3 regions of the Clostridium felsineum DSM 794 genome follow, and region 3 is predicted to be linked to each of the others. Evidence: predicted binding sites of a transcription regulator. Region 3 holds the regulator's gene; each other region holds the start of a gene.
What was found. Region 3 encodes NrdR, which represses ribonucleotide reductase genes. Its sites were predicted from a motif close to CACNANATNTNGTG; they were not measured.

Region 1 (4,300 bases), 510 kb from region 3:
AGTCAGAAAAGATAATATTTATGGCACAACATGCCTTTAAAGATACTTATTCTAAAGAAACTATAGAAAAATGGTTTAAGTTATTTATAAAAAGATTTTTCAGTCAACAATTTAAGCGTTCTGCTATACCTGATGGACCTAAAGTTGGAACTATAAGCTTATCACCAAGGGGTGATCTTAGAATGCCTTCTGATGCCTCATATAGTGGCTGGAATAGATAAAACTAAAAGAAGTATGCAACTTAAGCATACTTCTTTATGTATTTAAAATTATTTATATATATCTACTATAAGTCCTGCTATCTCGTCTATCGTACTAGCTACTTGCAATTTTTCTTTTTCTTCACTTAAAAGAGCTTGTGTAAGTTCTTCAAGCTTATTATCAATAGTTTCAACAGTTATAAAATATTGTGTTTGCCAGAAACTTATGTCTCTTTTTACAGAATACATATAATTCAATACAGATTCAAGATATTCACGTATCATGTTTTTATAGGCTCTAACATCCGCATAGCATTTTGTTATACTAAGCCTATTCCCCTTCTTTTTTATATCATCCTGCATATTTTTTAAGTCCTGTTCAGATTTTTGCTGCTGTGCAAAACTGAAACTCTGGGAAAAGTCCTTTTTCACTGTTACTTGTTTACTATTGTTACTTACAGGTGTACTGCTTTTTCCTCTTGCTCTAGAAATCTCCATATCTTAACCCCCATAATTTTTATACCATCTTACCATACACCTATTGTAACAAAATATATCAAAAAAATAAATAAGCAGCCTAAAATATATTATTAGCGGCTGTAAATTCAATACAAGTTCTTTGACATTTTTTATTTTTTATGCATATAAATTTCCAAATATCCAACACCAAGAACCGCTTATATATATTTTAGACTGCCTTGAATATGATTTTCTCTCATATCCAAAGTTATTATGTGCTTTTTCTAATTAAATATTCATTATTTAAAATATTTTTTTGAAATTTCAATATAATGCTCTGCATTTTTACGTATTTCCATTTTCTCCTCAGGGGTAAGTTTTCTTATAACTTTAGCAGGACTACCCATTACAAGTACTCCTCTTGGTATTTTCTTTTCTGAAGTAACAAGACTATTTGCCCCTATAATAGTTTCTTCTCCTATTTGTGCATTATCCATAATAATTGCACCCATACCTATAATACAATTATCATTAATAGTACATCCATGAATTATAGCGCCGTGTCCTACTGTTACATTATTTTTAATTTCTACTCCATTATCACTGTTATTTGCATGAATCACTACTCTATCTTGGATATTAGTTCCTTCTCCCACTTTTATATAATTAGAATCTCCTCGTATAACAGCAGAAAACCACACACTACTATTTTTTTCTATAGCTACATCGCCAATAATATCTGCACTATCAGCAATAAAAACAGAAGAATGTATATTAGGAATTTTACTCTCATAATTATATATCATTAATAATCACCTTCTAATTATTATTTTCTAGTATTTTGTTCACACTATATATAAGTATTTTTTCTATATATAGTATCATATAAATTTTTATTTACAAAATAGTTCTTGAATTAAAATCCAATTTATTTTATAATACATATACAATATATAGTGTTTATTATTGGTTTTGTCACTATATATAGTATATCAGTGGAGGAATTTTGATGGAAGACTTAAAAATACTATTTAAAAGATTTTATACCAAGGAATTGGAGAATTCTAAAACAAAAACTGTATATGACTTGTTCAAGTGGAAAAAAGTTGATGTTAAAATAATTGATCACAAAACAGGCGAAGTACTCACCGATATGAAAAATCTTGAATTTCCATATAACTACTCTCAAAATGCATGTGACATAATAGCTTCAAAATATTTTAGAAAATCAGGAATTCCAAATGAGTGTGGATATGAAAACAGCATGAAAATGGTAGCACATAGACTTGCTTTCTTTTGGTGTGAGTCCCTTAAAGATGAAAAAATCATAAAAACTGAAGCTGAAGCTGCTATTTTTTATGATGAGATTGTTTATGCATTTTTAAATCAAATGTATGCTCCAAACTCTCCTCAATGGTTCAACACCGGCTTATCCCTAGTATATGGAATAAAAGGAGAGCCACAAGGGCACTTTTATTATGATACAAATCAAAAGAAGGTACTCCCTTGCAGCGATTCTTATACACGAACTCAGGCTTCTGCTTGCTTTATAATTTCTATTGAAGATAAACTTTTAGGACCACACTCCATATCCGAACAATATGTAACAGAAACAAAGTTATTTAAAGGCGGTTCTGGAACTGGAACAAACTTTTCTACTATAAGAGCTAAAGGTGAAAAGCTATCAGGAGGAGGTGTTTCTTCTGGTCTAATGAGCTTTTTAAAGGGACTCGATAGAAATGCTGGTGCAATAAAATCAGGTGGAACTACAAGGCGTGCTGCAAAAATGCTCTGTCTAAATGTAGATCATCCTGAAATAGTAGACTACATAACTTGGAAGGCAAAAGAAGAGGATAAAGTAAAAGCTCTTGGAAAAATGGGATATGATGCTAGTTTTGAAGGAGAGGCTTATGAAACTGTATCTGGTCAAAATGCAAATAATTCCGTTATGCTTTCAGATGAATTTATGAAAAAAGTTTTGAACTTGAAAAATAATCCAGACGAAACCATAGAACTCAAGGGAAGAATCGACTCTTCTGTAAACAAAATAGAAAAAATTTCAAACATATGGAATGCCTTAAACAAATCATCCTTTAGATGTGCTGATCCGTCTCCATTATTTTCAGATCGTTTAAACGCTTGGCACACTTGCCCATGTGGTGAAGATGGTAAGCTTGATGCCTCGTACAACAAAATAAATTCTACAAACCCTTGTGGAGAATATGCCTTCTTAGATGATACCTCCTGTAATCTAGCTTCAATAAATATATATAAGTTTTACGATAGTGAAAATAAAACCTTCGATCTTGAAGGCTACAAGCATATAATAGGTTTAGTACAATTAATTCTTGAAGCCTCTATCCATTGGGGGCAATTTCCAACAGAAGATGTAGCAAGAAAAACTCACCTCTTTAGAACAACAGGTCTTGGAATTTCAAACCTAGCTGCTCTTTTAATGGTAATGGGTTATCCTTATGATTCAGATAACGCACGAGCTGTGTCTTCTTCACTTATTGGTATCCTTACAGGCTATTCCTACTATATTTCATCCTTAATGTCAAAAGAAGTAGGTTCCTTTGAAAAATACGATATAAACCAAAAATATATGCTTAGGATTCTAAGAAATAGTGCAAGGGCTGCTGGAAGTATCACTTCGCCTTTTGAGTCTTTAAATTATGAACCTCTAAAAGTAAATCATTCTGTTCTCTCAAAGGAGAATTTAGATTATATTGGTTACGAACTAAAGAAAACTTGGAATCTTACTCTTGAAGCTGGCGAAAAATACGGTTTTAGAAATGCTCAAGTATCCGTTATGGCACCAACGGGAACTATTTCCTTTGCAATGGACTGTGCCTCAACCTCAGTAGAACCATTTTTCAGTCATGTCATTTACAAAAAACTATCTGGCGGAGGTTACATGACTTTAACTAATCCTTTAATAGAAGAATCTCTAAAAAATCTTGGATACTCGGAAAATGAAATAAAAGATATAACCGCTTATATTTTAAGAAAGAAAACAATAACAAATAAAGATGGTTCAAGGTATGACACTATACTAGATGGAAAAATAGAAGGTGCACCTCACTTAAAGAAAGAACATCTTGCTATCTTTGATACCGCAAACAAGTGTGGAAAAGGCGAAAGATTTATAAGTCCAATGGGACACATTCTAATGGTAGCCTCAATAATACCTTTAATTTCAGGCTCTGTGTCAAAAACAGTTAATCTTCCTAAGGATGCCTCCATTGATGATTTCAAGAATATAATAATAGACTCTTGGAAGTTTGGCGTAAAAGGTATAACTTTGTACCGAGACTCTTCAAAAGAAAGTCAGCCTCTTAATACAAGTTTAAGCGAGGATAGTGCTACTTCTCCTGAAGATATGACTTACAGTCAATTACTAAATATAGTAAAGGATAGCACCCCTCAAAAATATATGAAACGAGAGAGAGCTGTAGGCATAAGAAATGGTAAAACTCACCCTGCTCAAATAGGTGGTATAAAAATATATACAACTGTAAACAGACGTGATAATGGCGAAATGTCTGAAGTATACATTACAACAGATAGAGAAGGAACTTTAATAATGGGACTTTTAAACTCTCTATCCAAATCCATATCCGTAATGCTCCAATATCATG
Region 2 (4,300 bases), 2.0 Mb from region 3:
ATAATTGTATATAATGCAATAGAATCCTAGCGTTGTGCCTCATAAAATATTCCTGCATAAGAGGCTCGACCACAGAATCTTTTGTGAGGTAGAAGGCAGAAGAATTCTAGCATTATATAATACGATAATGCAATAGAATCCTAGCGTTGTGCCTCATAAAATATTCCTGCATAAGAGGCTCGACCACAGAATCTTTTGTGAGGTAGAAGGCAGAAGAATTCTAGCATTATATAATACGATAATGCAATAGAATCCTAGCGTTGTGCCTCATAAAATATTCCTGCACAAGAGGCTCGACCACAGAATCTTTTGTGAGGCAGAAGGCAGAAGAATTCTAGCATTATATATATTCTAATGTATATTAATACAAGGAGGGCTATTTTTTATGAAAGCTATTATTACGGTTATTGGAAAAGACAAGGTTGGTATAATCTCTGGGGTGAGTTCCATTCTTGCAGAAATGAAGATTAATATTCTTGATATAAGTCAAACTATAATGCAAGAATACTTTACAATGATAATGCTTACAGATTTATCCAGTGCTTCTGTTTCCTTTGATAAGGTAAAGACAGAACTTGATGAAAAAGGTAAAAAACTTGGGGTATCAATAAAAATACAGGATGAAGGCATATTCAACTCAATGAACAGAGTGTAAAGGAGATTAAAAGTCAATGAATACTAATGAAATCATGAGTACAATAAAAATGATTGAAGAGCAAAACCTTGATATACGTACAATAACTATGGGAATATCTTTAAGGGATTGCTGCAGCTTTAATGGAGAAGAATCTAGAAAAAGAATTTATGACAAAATAACTAAATATGCAGAAAATTTAGTTAAAGTGGGAGAGGAAATAGAAAGAGATTATGGTATTCCTATAATCAATAAAAGAATTTCAGTAACTCCAATTTCAATAATTGCAGAATCTTCTGATGACAAAGATTATGTTGAATATGCTAAAACATTAGATAGGGCAGCTAAAGCAGTTGGAGTCAACCTCATAGGTGGATTTTCAGCACTTGTACACAAAGGATGCACTAAAGGTGATAAGATTTTACTAGCGTCTATTCCAGAAGCATTACATAATACAGATATTGTTTGTTCTTCTGTAAATGTTGGAAGTAGCAAAACTGGAATAAATATGAATGCTGTTAAGCAAATGGGACATATAATAAAGGATGTTGCCAATTTAAGTGCCTCAACTAATGGAATGGATTGTATGAAGCTTGTGGTATTTGCAAATGCAATTGAGGATAATCCTTTTATGGCAGGAGCATTTCATGGTGTTGGAGAAGCTGAATGTGTAATTAACGTTGGAATAAGTGGACCTGGAGTTGTTAAAGCGTCACTTGAAAAAGTTAAGGGAGAGACTTTTGATGTGGTTGCTGAAACTATAAAAAAGACTGCTTTTAGAATTACGAGAGCAGGTCAACTTGTAGCTAGAGAAGCATCTAGAAAACTTGAGGTTCCATTTGGAATAATAGATCTATCTCTTGCGCCAACTCCAGCAGTTGGAGATAGTGTAGCAAGAATAATAGAAGAAATAGGTGTAGAAGCATGTGGTGCACCAGGAACAACAGCAGCACTAGCAATGTTAAATGATGCTGTTAAAAAAGGCGGAATAATGGCTGCTTCACATGTTGGAGGACTTAGTGGTGCTTTTATACCTGTAAGTGAAGATGAAGGAATGATAGCTGCAGTTAGAAGTGGAGCACTTAACCTAGAAAAACTAGAAGCAATGACTTGTGTATGTTCAGTAGGACTTGATATGATTGCAGTACCAGGAGATACACCAGCTGAAACAATTTCAGGAATAATTGCGGATGAAGCTGCAATAGGTGTTGTAAATAATAAGACAACAGCAGTACGTATAATTCCTGCAATAGGAATGGGTGTAGGTGATAGTGTTGAGTTCGGAGGACTTTTTGGAACAGCTCCTGTAATGCCTGTAAGTAAATTTTCTTCGGCGGATTTTATTAATAGAGGTGGAAGAATACCATCACCAATACACAGTTTTAAAAACTAATATATTAAGCGTTATGAGAATATTTTATTTCTTCATAACGCTTTTTTTTCATAAAAAGTTATTAAAAGAATAAATATTCTTGCAATTTAGGTTTACACCCAGTTATGAGAGTGAAATCAAAGTACCAATCATGATGTTAAAAATATCAAACACAGTATGGCTGAGAAAAAGATAAGAAATAAAGTCCATGGAGACTAAAAACTAGATTATAATGTAATACGTATATTTTAGATTTTGATATAAAAAAAATCCTAATGTATAATATCAAAGTACAAGATATAGTGTATTGGAGGACGTTTATATGCTAAATGTAGTAAAAAGAGATGGTAGGCAAGTAGTATTCGATTCTAATAAAATATTTAATGCCATAAAGGGAGCAGCTGATGAAATTGGCTATGATATTAAACAAAGTGATATACTTGAATTAACACAAAAGGTTATAGAAAGAGTTGAAAACGTAAAGATAAAAGAAATTTCGGTTGAAGAAGTACAAAATGTAGTGGAAGAAGTACTTTTAGAAAATGGAAACCGAGAAATCGGTATGGCATATTGTACATATAGAAAAGAAAGAACAAAAGTAAGAGAAATAAAATCTGATTTAATGAAGGTCATAGAAAAGATTGGAATAGAAACAGATAGGGATAATGCTAATGTTGGAAATAACTATAGTTCAAAGCTTTTGAGAATAGCTAGTGAATCCAATAAGTGGCACAATCTTTCTGCTATGCCTAAAAAAATATCTAGAGCACACGAGAATGGTGACATATATTTACATGATTTAGATAGTTATAACTTGAGTATAAACTGTCTTCACATTCCAACAAAGGAAGTTTTGCAGAGTGGGTTTAATACAGGTTATGGATATATAAGACCACCAAAAAGAATAGAATCAGCAGCAGAACTTTCATGCATATTGTTACAATCTACACAAAATGATATGTTTGGAGGCCAAGCACATCCTGATTTTGATAATGATATGGCTGAATTTATTGAACCAACAAGACAACAGATAAGACATGAGTATGAGGAAATAGGTGTTACTTCAGATAAATTAGATGAAAATGTAGAAAAGAAGTTAGTGAAAATAGTCGGACAATCAATGCAGGGTATAGTATACAATTTAAATACAATGCACAGCAGAGCCGGTTCACAGGTTCCATTCTCATCTATAAATATAGGAATACCTAAGTCTAAAGATGCTGCACTTGTGTGTGAAATATTCTTAAAGGAATATGAAAAAGGACTTGGAAATGGTGAACAGCCGATTTTCCCTAACATAATTTTTAGAGTTAAGGAAGGCGTAAATAGAAATGAAAATGATCCATATTATTATTTATTCAAATTAGCTTGTAGAGTTGCAGCTAAAAGAATGAATCCAACATTTATGAATATAGATGCTGATTTTAATAAAGAATATTATGATAAGGGATATATTCCTGCAACTATGGGATGTAGAACCTATATAATGTCCAACATAAATGGAGAACCAGGAGTAAAGGGAAGAGGAAATATAGCACCTACAACTGTTAATTTACCTAGAATAGGTATACTTGCTAAAGGTGATGTAGATAAATTCTTTGAGCTTCTACATTCAAGATTAGAGATTGCAAAGGAAAGTTTACTTCATAGATATAATGTACTGAAAAAATTAAAGGTTAAGGATTTACCATTTGTTGTAGGTCAAAATCTTATGAAAGGTTCTGAGAATTTAAAGCCAGATGATTCAATAGAACCAGTTCTTAAGCAAGGTACTTGGGGTGTCGGTTTTATAGGACTTGCAGAAACACTTGTAGCACTTACAGGACATCATCATGGAGAAACAGAGGAATCAAAGGAGCTTGGATTTAAGATAATTTCATATATAAGAGATTATCTTGATGACTTAAAGAAGCATATAAAACTTAATTGGAGTTGTTATGCTACACCGGCTGAAGGTTTATCTGGAAAGTTCATAGTTAAGGATAAAGCTATTTTCGGAGAAATACCAGGTGTTACAGATAAAGATTATTATACTAATAGTTATCACATACCAGTTGGTTTTGATATATCAATAAAGGAAAAAATAAATATAGAAGCACCTTATCATAAGTTATGTAACGGTGGACATATATCATATATAGAACTTGATGATTATGGTGATGAAGAAACTATAATGAATATAGTTAAATATGCTTATGAAAGCACTAATATAAATTATATCGGTATAAACTTCCACATAAGATACTGCAGAGATTGTGGAGAATATTTGGATGCCTCTGATATGAAATGTCCAA
Region 3 (4,300 bases):
TCTATATACTCTACCTTAGTTCTTCTTAGTACAGCTTTTACTCTAGCCACTAATTCCCTTACTGAAAATGGCTTAGTTATATAATCATCGGCTCCAAGCTCTAGTCCTAGTATCTTATCTAATTCTTCTCCCTTTGCCGTTATCATTATTACTGGCATGTTAGAAATGGATTGATCTTTTCTTATTTCTCTACAAACATCATAGCCATCCATAACCGGAAGCATTAAATCTAAAAGAACCAACTGAGGAACCTCAACCTTTGCCTTTTCCAGAGCTTCCCCTCCATCTTCCGCTGTAATAACCTTGTATCCATTGTTCTCCAAATTGAACTTTATGAGCTTCACTATATGAGCTTCATCATCAACAACAAGTATTTTTTCTCCCGCCATAATATTCCTCCAGCTATATTATTTTTTAATTATAAACGAAAACATTCTTCCTGCATTTTTTGAATCGCGTCTATATGAATGCATTTTGTGGGTACTTGAGCACATTGTGCATATATCTAGACATTTTATATTATGAACATTTTCACTTTCGCACTGCTTTATTATACATTTCTGCAAATCCAACTTACCATTTTTATAAATTTCGTTTATGTTATACATACCACTGTTTTCAAATTGGCTTAAGCTTTCAGCTCCAAACTCGTAACAGCATGACTTATTATGTGGTCCAATATAAACAACTATATCTGAATCAATAGATGAAAATTCTTTTTTCATTTTGCATATTGTTTTCTTTACTATTAAATCACACGTTCCTTTCCAGCCGCTATGAACAGCCCCTATAACTTTTTTAACCTTATCATATAAAAGAACAGGAACACAATCAGCTGTAAACACTCCAATAGCAATGTTATTTTTATCTGTAATTAATGCATCACCTTCTAGACCCTTCTTATCCTCCTCATAGTTTAAAATGATATCACTGTGAGTTTGCTTTAAGTAACCTACATCATCTAGGTTAAACCATTTTTTTAAATTACGAAGATTTTCTATACCTATTGTTGTATTTATATTAAAATTCAAGTTATTTTCAGCTGTAGAAAAGTACAACTCAAAATTATCATCCTTAAATTCTAAAAAACTATATTTGTCCTCTTTTTTTGTATACATAAATATTACCCCTATATTATATTATTTTTTTAAATCTTTGTATTGAATTTATTATTATTTTAACCTAGTTTTAACAATTAGGCAGCTAAAATTATAGTCATTTTAGTGTTAATACATACAGATAGGGAAACCATGTAATACTTTAATCTGCATGTGTTTTAGACTTTCACCTATACTTATATAACACCTACCAATTAAGTTTTACTATGATTTCCCTATATAAAGACATACACTAATAAAAAATTAAACTTGCAAATTACTATGTAATAAAAAATCAAATTAATGTTACCTATTTAAACACTACTTTTTATTTACAAGATTTAGAATTTCCTCCATAAATGTGTTTATATCTTTAAATTGCCTATAAACGGATGCAAATCTTACATAAGCAATTTCATCTATTTCTTTAAGTTTTTCCATTACCATCTCACCAATAGTATCTGATTTTATTTCTGTAAGCATTTGATTACTTATAGATTTTTCTATTTCAGAAGCTATATTTTCTATTTGTTGCCTAGACACTGGTCTCTTTTCACAAGACTTTATAAGCCCATTTATTACTTTAGATTTATCAAAAAATTCTCTACTTGAGTCTTTCTTGATAACTAATATAGGTATATCTTCTACTTTCTCATAAGTTGTATATCTTTTACTGCATTCAAGACATTCACGCCTTCTTCTTATAGCCATGTTGTCCTCGGTAGATCTAGAATCAACTACCTTACTCTCACCATATCCACAAAATGGGCATTTCAAATCTTTCACATCCCTTATTAAAGAATATATTTAGTTTAATTATACACTTTTTAGGGCTAATTGTTCAATCCTTATTTTCAAATAAATTGTCACCATTCACAAGTATTACATCCACGCCTATTTTCTGTATATCCGACCATTCGATTTCTATATATTTTTCTTTAGAAAACCATCCTCCTACTTTTACTCCTGGAAGTATTATTGATATTATTTTACACTCCTCAATATCAATTTTTAAATCTTTGATGAGTCCGAGCTTTGTTCCAGTATTAATATCTATAACCTCCATAGACTTCATTGCACTTATAGAATGCGCAGGTATATCCATATATTATCACCTCTTTATAGTATAACGCTTATAATTAATTTTGATATACTATAAAAATATGATTAAAGTACTCAAAAAATTCAAAACATCATAAAATTTGTTTTAGCATATATGTATATGAGGGGCTTTTTAATTAAGTGCTTCCCCCCTCTAGAGCATTATTAATTTAATATTAAATACAAAATTAAATTAATTATTATACTTAAACGTACTTTTTCATGTGTTTAAGTGCCGTTTTTTCAAGCCTAGATACTTGAGCTTGTGAAATTCCTATTTCATCTGCAACTTCCATTTGCGTTCTACCATCAAAAAATCTCATATTAAGTATCATTTTTTCCCTGTCACTTAGCTTTTTCATAGCTTCTTTAATAGAAATATTCTGAAGCCAACTATCATCTAGATTTTTATTATCACTTATTTGATCCATTACAAATATCGCATCACCATCATCATGATATATAGGTTCAAACAGAGATATTGGATCTTGTATTGCATCTAGAGCAAAAATCACTTCCTCACGAGGTATTTTTAGTTCTTTAGCGATTTGCGAAACAGTAGGTTCTTTATTATCTTTACTTATGAGTCTATCCCGAACTTGAAGTGCTCTATATGCTATATCTCTAAGAGATCTACTAACCCTAATAGAATTATTATCCCTCAAGTATCTCCTTATCTCTCCTATAATCATTGGAACCGCATAAGTAGAAAATTTTACATTTTGGCTCAAATCGAAATTGTCTATAGACTTTATAAGTCCTATGCATCCAACTTGAAATAAGTCATCTGCGTTTTCCCCCCTATTATTAAATCTTTGGATGACACTAAGTACTAACCTTAAGTTTCCTTTTATAAATTTTTCCCTATCAGTAATATTACCATTTCTCATACTGATCAATAATTCTCGCATTTCTTTTTCTTTTAGAACTGGAAGTTTAGACGTATTGACGCCGCAAATCTCAACCTTATTTATAACCACTTTATCAGCCCCTTTGAAATAATAGCATTAAGAATTATTCCCTCAGGAAAACTATTTTATACTAAAGACAAACCTACAACATTTTATTTATTTCTTTTTTGAGTCTTTTAATTATTCTTTTTTCAAGCCTTGAAATATAGGATTGGGATATACCAAGCATATCCGCAACTTCCTTTTGTGTTTTTTCTCCAACACCTGTAAGCCCGTATCTTAATTCAACTATTCTTTTTTCTCTATCATTTAATTTTTTTAAGGCTACTAAAAGAAGCTGCTTATCCACTTCTCCTTCTATAAGATTGTATACGCAATCATTATCAGTTCCTAATATGTCGGATAAAAGAAGTTTATTTCCGTCCCAATCTATGTTAAGTGGTTCATAAAATGAAATTTCAGCTTTTACTTTACTGTTTCTTCTTAAATACATAAGTATTTCATTTTCGATACATCTAGAACCATATGTTGCTAGCTTTATTTTCTTTGTTGGGTCAAAGGTATTTACTGCTTTAATAAGTCCTATAGTTCCAACAGAAATTAGGTCTTCAACACTTACACCTGTATTTTCAAATTTTCTTGCAATATATACTACAAGCCTTAAGTTTCTTTCTATAAGTATTGATCTAATACTTTCATCGCCACCTACAAGCTTATTTACTAAATCATCTTCCTCATCCTTAGTAAGCGGTGGTGGAAGCGCATCATTTCCACCTATATAATACAGTCTACCCGAAAACATTTTTATTCTACACAATATTTTGCTTAAAAGCTGTAATAAAAACTTCATAAAATCCCTCCATTTTAGATACTGCCTCTAGAAAGAAGCGCATTGTAATCATTAAATTCACTTAATTTATTATCTATTAAAGCTATGATTATATTTTTTACCACAACTTCATTACCAATATATATCTTTACACAAGATGGTTTGAAGGCTTCTAATTTACCCATATTACCATCAAACAATCTAAATGGAACATAAAATTTGGCATAATCATCTAATTTAATATTGCCAAACAAATTTTTTTCAGCAACAATAACAGGTAAATTTGTAATTGGTTCTCTAAGCTCATTTCCTGTATCTAAAAAAGCTTTTATTACTTTCTCGTTATCCTTAAACACTACTTC

Region 1: CLFE_RS08355 (vitamin B12-dependent ribonucleotide reductase) is a predicted target of NrdR. The motif match lies at 1,605-1,618, and genes of this name have one in related genera.
Region 2: CLFE_RS20050 (anaerobic ribonucleoside triphosphate reductase) is a predicted target of NrdR. The motif match lies at 2,298-2,311, and genes of this name have one in related genera.

Annotation. Positions count from the first base shown of each region.
Region 1 covers NZ_CP096980.1:1,782,736-1,787,035, reverse strand. Annotated here, with positions in the region: gene CLFE_RS08370 (NAD(+) synthase) at 1-221, shown strand, start outside; gene CLFE_RS08365 (YaaR family protein) at 270-698, opposite strand; gene CLFE_RS08360 (gamma carbonic anhydrase family protein) at 959-1,465, opposite strand; gene CLFE_RS08355 (vitamin B12-dependent ribonucleotide reductase) at 1,669-4,300, shown strand, end outside.
Region 2 covers NZ_CP096980.1:4,304,451-4,308,750, reverse strand. Annotated here, with positions in the region: gene CLFE_RS20060 (ACT domain-containing protein) at 386-655, shown strand; gene CLFE_RS20055 (PFL family protein) at 672-2,027, shown strand; gene CLFE_RS20050 (anaerobic ribonucleoside triphosphate reductase) at 2,329-4,300, shown strand, end outside.
Region 3 covers NZ_CP096980.1:2,290,013-2,294,312, reverse strand. Annotated here, with positions in the region: gene CLFE_RS10805 (response regulator transcription factor) at 1-389, opposite strand, end outside; gene pgeF (peptidoglycan editing factor PgeF) at 408-1,118, opposite strand; gene nrdR (transcriptional regulator NrdR) at 1,419-1,874, opposite strand; gene CLFE_RS10790 (YlmC/YmxH family sporulation protein) at 1,939-2,202, opposite strand; gene sigG (RNA polymerase sporulation sigma factor SigG) at 2,405-3,178, opposite strand; gene sigE (RNA polymerase sporulation sigma factor SigE) at 3,252-3,959, opposite strand; gene spoIIGA (sigma-E processing peptidase SpoIIGA) at 3,974-4,300, opposite strand, start outside.